Regions from separate parts of the Pararhodospirillum photometricum DSM 122 genome, predicted to be linked through region 1. Evidence: riboswitches for the same ligand, from Rfam matches in the RefSeq annotation. Region 1 holds a riboswitch; the other holds the start of a gene.
What was found. Region 1 has a riboswitch for S-adenosylmethionine ahead of metZ (O-succinylhomoserine sulfhydrylase). Riboswitches for the same ligand answer to the same signal wherever they lie in the genome.
Positions count from the first base shown of each region.

Region 2: linked by a shared signal. The riboswitch ahead of RSPPHO_RS16915 (homoserine O-succinyltransferase) and the one ahead of metZ (O-succinylhomoserine sulfhydrylase) in region 1 are both predicted to bind S-adenosylmethionine.

Region 1 is NC_017059.1:618,515-621,914, forward strand. Features, by position in the region: gene RSPPHO_RS02665 (circularly permuted type 2 ATP-grasp protein) at 1-655, shown strand, start outside; gene RSPPHO_RS02670 (alpha-E domain-containing protein) at 660-1,643, shown strand; SAM riboswitch at 1,726-1,802, shown strand; gene metZ (O-succinylhomoserine sulfhydrylase) at 1,848-3,044, shown strand; gene RSPPHO_RS02680 (methyl-accepting chemotaxis protein) at 3,125-3,400, opposite strand, start outside.
Region 2 is NC_017059.1:3,800,179-3,803,578, reverse strand. Features, by position in the region: gene RSPPHO_RS16925 (ribulose-bisphosphate carboxylase) at 1-410, shown strand, start outside; gene RSPPHO_RS16920 (DUF2161 domain-containing phosphodiesterase) at 449-1,105, opposite strand; SAM-I-IV-variant riboswitch at 1,232-1,338, shown strand; gene RSPPHO_RS16915 (homoserine O-succinyltransferase) at 1,383-2,294, shown strand; gene RSPPHO_RS16910 (hypothetical protein) at 2,295-3,400, opposite strand, start outside.

The DNA.
Region 1 (3,400 bases):
TTTTGTGTACATGCGCACCGTGGACGGGCCGCAGCGGGTGGACGTGATCTATCGGCGCATCGACGACGATTTCCTCGATCCCCGAGCCTTCCGCAAGGACAGCATGCTGGGCGTGCCCGGCTTGTTCGAGGCCTACAAGCGCGGCCGGGTGACGCTAGCCAATGCCATTGGCACCGGCATTGCCGACGACAAGGCGGTCTACGATTACGTGCCGGCCATGATCGAGTTTTATCTCGGCGAGAAGCCCATCTTGCGCAACGTGCCGACCTATCACCTGGACGACGCCGAAGACCAGAAATACGTCCTTGATCGTCTTTCCGAGTTGGTGGTCAAGGAAGTCCACGGCTCGGGCGGGTACGGCATGCTGGTGGGGCCCAAGGCCTCGAAAGCCGAGATCCTGGCCTACAAGGACCGGATCCTGGCCAACCCCGGCAACTTCATCGCCCAGCCGACGCTGGCGCTTTCCACCTGCCCAACCTTTGTCAGCGATGGCCTTGTGCCCCGCCACGTGGACCTGCGCCCGTATGTGTTGACCGGAGAAACGACGCAGGTGGTCCCGGGCGGCTTAACCCGAGTTGCGCTCAAGGAAGGCTCGCTGGTGGTCAACTCCTCTCAGGGGGGCGGCACCAAGGATACCTGGGTTCTGGAGGATTGATGCCATGTTGAGCCGTACCGCCGACAACCTGTATTGGATGGCGCGCTATGTGGAGCGGGCCGAGAACATGGCGCGCATCCTTGACGTCTCCCATCGCATGCACCAGCTCCCCCATAACGGCGAGGGCTCGGGGGCGCAGTGGGAGCCGGCCTTGATCATTGCCGGCCAAAAGCCTTTTTATGAGGCGCGCTTTGATGTGATCTCGGCGAGCCACGTGATCGCGTTCATGGCGCTGGATCCCGAGAATCCATCGAGTATCGTGTCGACCCTGGGGGCCGCGCGCGAAAACGCCCGGGCCGAGCGCTTTGTCCTGCCGATCGAGATCTTTGAAAGCCTCAATGCCACGTGGCTAGAGCTTCAGTCGGTGAACTATAAACGGCTGCTCGACTGGGGCTTTCGAGAATTTTTCGAGTGGGTCAAGGAACGCTGTCACCAGTTTCACGGCACCATGGTCAGCACCATGATGCAAACCGACGCCTATCACTTTACCCGCCTTGGGATTTTCATCGAACGGGCCGACAATACCGCTCGCTTGCTTGATGTGAAGTATCACGTCCTGGCCCCCGACGAGAATAAGCTCGACGAGGCGGTGGATTACTATCAGTGGGGCGCGGTGCTGCGGGCCATGTCGGCGTTCAAGGCCTACCGCATCACCTATCGCGATTCCATCAAGCCGCGTCAGGTGATCGAGCTTCTCACGCTGCGCGGCGAGTTTCCCCGCTCCTTGCACCACTGCACGGCTCAGGCCACCGCGTTGTTGGAGGCCATGGCCCCGGAGTCGGAAGGAGCGCGCTTGGCCGGCGAAATGAACGCCCGCCTGCGCTATGGCCGGGTCCAAGACATCACCCGGCGCGGCTTGCATGAGTTCCTGACCGAGTTCATTACCCGCAACGCCCTGATCAGCGACGAGGTGGCGCGGACCTTCTACCTCGATCCGGCGACCGCCTTGCTCGCCACGCCCGGCCAAAGCCAACGACAGACGGCCTAAAGGAAAGGCTGGGGAGGCTTGCCTCCCCAGACCCCGCGAAACCTTTTCCCCTTGACCCGATCGGCTGAGGGGACTTATCGTGACGACGGTTCGTGGGGATTTGAGACCGGCTTGCGCCCACGTAAAATAAACCGCTAAAAGGGTCGCGTGACGTGACGTCCCGGCCTGATAGCCGGGATTTTTTTATGTCGCGGAGACTCAATCATGACCAAAAAGACCTCGCCCCATCTGCGCCCCGAAACGCTTCTGGTGCGCGGCGGCCTAAGCCGCACCGGGTTTCACGAAACCAGCGAGGCTTTGTTCCTGAATTCCGGCTACGTCTATGACACGGCGGCCGAAGCAGAGGCGTCGTTTGACGGCACTTTGGAACGCTACGTTTATTCGCGCTTTCGCAACCCTACTTTGAGTGTGTTCGAAGAGCGGCTGGCAGCCCTGGAAGGGGCCCCCGTGGGCAAGGCGGTGGCGAGCGGCATGGCCGCCGTGACCTCGGCCTTGCTGTCCCTGGTGCGCGCCGGGGATCGGGTGGTGGTCGGTCGCGAGCTTTTTGGCTCGTGCACCTGGGTCGCTTGCGATCTGCTGCCCCGCTACGGCGTCGAGGTGGCCGTGGTGGCGGCGGACGATCTCGCTGGCTGGGAAGCGGCGTTGTCGCGCCCGACCCGCGCCGTGTTTTTCGAGACGCCCTCGAACCCCACCTTGCGCCTTGTCGATCTGCAAGCCGTGGCCGATCTGGCCCATGCCGCCGGAGCAGTGGTGATTGTGGACAATGCGGTGGCTTCGCCCATCGTGCAGCAACCACTGGCCCACGGGGCCGATGTGGTCATCCACTCGGCGACCAAGTGGATCGACGGTCAGGGCCGGTGCCTGGGCGGGGCGATCTTGTGCTCCGAGGCCTTCAACGAAGAGTATTTGGGGCCCTTCCTGCGCCATACCGGGCCCTGCCTGTCGCCCTTTAATGCCTGGGTGTTCCTTAAGGGCCTGGAGACCTTGGGCCTGCGCCTCGCCCGCCACGCCAGCACGGCCCAACGTCTGGCGGAACTGGCCGAGGCCCATCCGGCGACCGCTGCCGTCCATTATCCCGGTCTGGCCAGCCACCCGCAGCACGCCTTGGCACAAAAGCAAATGACGTCGGGCGGCGGCTTGCTGGCCCTCAACTTGGCGGGCGGCAAGGAGGCGGCCTACCGCTTCTTGAACGCCTTGCGGGTGGTGGATATCAGTAACAACCTGGGAGATGCCAAGTCCCTGGCCTGCCACCCCTGGACCACCACCCACCAGCGCCTGACCGTCGAGGAAAAAGAAACCCAGGGAATCACCGAAGGCTTGCTGCGCCTGTCGGTGGGTCTGGAAGATCCCGAGGATCTCGCCGAAGACCTGACCCGCGCCCTCGACGCCGCCGCGTCTTGAGAAACGCTTGGGGGGTGTTCGTTGGGGGAAAACGGGGCGGCAGCCCCGTTTTCCCCCAACGGAACACCCCCCCGGGGCGTTTATCGCATAGCGGCGACTTGGTCGATGAACTGGCGGACATCGACGGAGAGGCCGTCGCTTTGGTGGGAGAGGTCGCCGGCGGCGCGGGTGATCTCGCTGACCGCATGGGTGGACTCGCTCACGCCATCGGCGACGTTGGCAATACTGTCGGCGACGACATGGACGCCATCGACGGCGCGGTGAATATTGCCGGCAATTTCGCCAACGACGCCGCGTTGTTCGTCGATGGTAGCGTGGATCGACTGGGCGGCGCCACTGATATCGCGGATGGTGGA
Region 2 (3,400 bases), 690 kb from region 1:
CCGGGACCATGGGCTTTGGCAAGATGGAGGGCGATCCCTCCGACCGCGCCATGGCGTTCATGCTGGAGCAAGACGTGGCCCAGGGCCCCTATTACAAGCAGGCCTGGGATGGCATGAAGGCCTGTACGCCGATCATCAGCGGCGGCATGAATGCGATCCGTTTGCCGGGTTTCTTCGCCAACCTGGGCCACGCCAACGTGATCCAGACCTCCGGCGGCGGTTGCTTTGGCCACCTCGACGGCCCGGCGGCTGGGGCGCGTTCGCTGCGTCAGGCCTGGGAAGCGTGGAGCCAGGGCGTTGATCTGGTGACCTACGCCAAGGAGCATCGCGAACTGGCGCGCGCCTTGGAGTCCTTCCAGGCCGATGCCAATGCGCGCTATCCGGGTTGGCAGGCCGCGCTTGGGCTCTAAACCAAGCAGGCTGGGGAGGGTGGGGCTCCCCAGCCTCCTCAAGTCGGGGCTGGCCACGTCTTGAGGGCGTGGTGGCCGGCCGGGCTCAGGGTATAGACGCCGCGCTCGATGCGCTCGAACCAGCCGTAGACATTGGCCTGGAGGATCTTGGCAGCCTGCGGCGCCTGGGCCTTGAGGTCGCGCGGGCGGCTGGGACCATTAACCAAGCCGGAGGCAACGACCAGGGCTTGCTGGCGGTAGGCCGTCATTTGCGGTTGGCGCCCGCGCGTGCCGCCGACCATCGGGTCGCCCTGGCGGCGGCGGAACTCCTCGACAAGGCGGGCCCGCTTTTTAAGGTTGGGCCGGGGGTGGTAGGGCGCGGGCTCACACAGGATATCGACCCGATCCGTAAGGGATACACCCAGCAGGCCGAGGCCAAGCAAGCGGCAGAGCTTAATCACCCGGGGGTCGCGTTCGCGGCCCCGGCCGGTTTTGGAGGCTCTCACCGCCAGCCAGACCTCGTCACAGGCGCTCCATCGCTCCACGGCCTGCAAGACCAGCTCTAGGGTGAAGCTCTGCTTCAATTCGCCGATGACCACAAGCTCTGGCTGGCCGTCCTTGAGCGCCACGAGGTCGCAGCCCCGTACCTCCCCTTTGACCGTGAAGCCCAGGGTTTCGAGAGTGCGTTTGACGGGGGCGTAGAGGTCAGTTTCCAAACAACGGGACTCCCGAACAGGGGGCGGAGGGGTCTGGGGAGGCCGCAGCCTCCCCAGCCTTCTCCTTTTTTTCCCTCCCCAATGTCACCCCTCTTGCCAGCCCCGGCTCCCGCTTGTACAAAACCGGCCGTGCATCAAGAGTTGGGGCGACGCCCAACGCCAACCTGCCTTCCGGGCAAGGTGGAGCTTCCGTAAGGAAGGATGTGGCCGCTCCGGCAAGTATACGGAATTAAGCCACGGCGTCCGCCCCAGGGTTTTTGTGAGAGGGGCCGTCGCCATGCCGATCAAGATTCCCGACGATCTGCCCGCCCGCCGCACCCTGGAAGCCGAAGGGGTTGTGGTCATGCGCGAGGCGGATGCGATCCGCCAAGACATTCGTCCCATGCGGATCGGCCTTTTAAACCTGATGCCCAACAAGATGAGCACGGAAACCCAGATCGCTCGCTTGATTGGGGCGACCCCGCTTCAGGTCGAGCTGACCTTGGTCCGCATCACGCATCACGTCGCTCGGCACACCCCGGCCGACCACATGGCCTCGTTCTACCGGCCGTGGGAGGATGTGCGCACCGAGCGCTTCGACGGGTTTATTGTGACCGGGGCGCCGGTGGAGCGGCTGCCGTTCGAGGCGGTGCGCTATTGGGACGAACTGCGGCGGATTTTTGACTGGACCCAGACCCATGTCCATCGTGCCTTGCATATTTGCTGGGCGGCGCAGGCGGCCTTACACCACTTCCATGGGGTGCCGAAATATGAGCGCGGTGGCAAGGCGTTTGGTGTGTTTCCTCACCGTATTCTCCAGCCGGCGTCCCCTTTCTTGCGGGGCTTCTCCGACGACGTGGCGATTCCCGTCTCCCGCTGGACCGAGGTCCGCCGCGACGATCTGCCATCGGCGGTCCATGTTCTGGCCGAAGGCGACGAAACCGGGTTGTGCCTGGTCGAGGATCCGGCGCGGCGTAGTCTCTTCATGTTCAATCATCTAGAATATGATACCAGGACCCTGGCCGACGAGTATTTTCGCGACCAAAAGGCGGGCATTCCCATCATTTTGCCTCGGTATTACTTTCCCGCGGATGACCCCACCCGCGATCCGGTGAATACGTGGCGTGGCCATGCCCATTTGCTGTTTGGCAACTGGATCAACGAAATGTATCAAACCACGCCGTTTCAGGTGCACCGTATTGGAATATAATCAGGGCAGCGCGTCGAGCAGGGTAACGTAGTCTCGCATACGGTTTAATTTGGGAGAGCTGTTGCCAACGCCTCCCATGAAGTGGACTAGCCCCCGGCGGTCGTTGGGGGAGGGGGGCTGCTCGTGGCCGTTGAGGCGGATGTGTTTAAGAAAAACCGAGGGATCCTGGAGACCAAGCTTGTAAACAACGTAATTGAAAAAAGGTTGATCGAAGGTCAATGGCTCAGAAGCCTGGGTATCGTGTGCCCGCTGAAGCCGTGGGATGAGCTCGAAAGACTCGCGCAAAACGAAAAGGTTTTTGGCGCAGATGCTCCCGGAGTTCATGCCAAAATCATTGATGGTCAGGCCCGAAGAAGAATCCTTTTCAAAGAGGGCCTTTCCGCCCCACCAGTCGAACTGATCCAAATGGAGGAGATGTTCGGCAGGCGCAAGGATCTTGTCGGTGTCCATGGCCTCGCGAAACAGGTTCTCCAACGGGCCGTCGCAGACCATGTCGGTGTCGAGATACAAGATCGGCTGGTACAGCGCGCCTTCTGGAATGGTCGCCAGGGCGTAGCGGGCAAACATGAAATCACGCAACGACGTGGCGTCAAGGCACGCAATGCGCAAGCGATCGCCCAGAAGGGCGCAGGCTTCGGCCCCGTGCTCGGCAATCAAGGCCCGGTCTTCGGGCCGGGTGATCACCAGATAGGTGGCCGGAACGGCTCCGCGCCGAGCCAGGGAGCATAGCGCGATATTAAGCAGTTGAAACATCTCGGGGGGGCCAAAGGCGGTAAAATAAATGAGGGGCCGAAAGACCTCAAACTGCCTGACCTGCCAGCCGTCGCGTCTCAGCTGAATCGACAAGGCTCTCTCGGGCTGTTGCGCAAGGCAGATCAGAACCTCAGCCAGGGTATAAGAGACGCCCGCAAACATCACACGATCGTGCGGCAGAAGCTGCAACGATCCGGCGGGGTGCCAAACGCGGGGGCGCACCTCCATCCAGGCGTGGCGGTGGAGGTGACGCAGGCGGGCAAAGGCAGCCGTCGCGATCAGGACAAAGCGCGCCGCCGCTCCCCGCGTCGGGGACCAGGACACTCCCCCGCTGGGGGAGGCCTGGAGATACT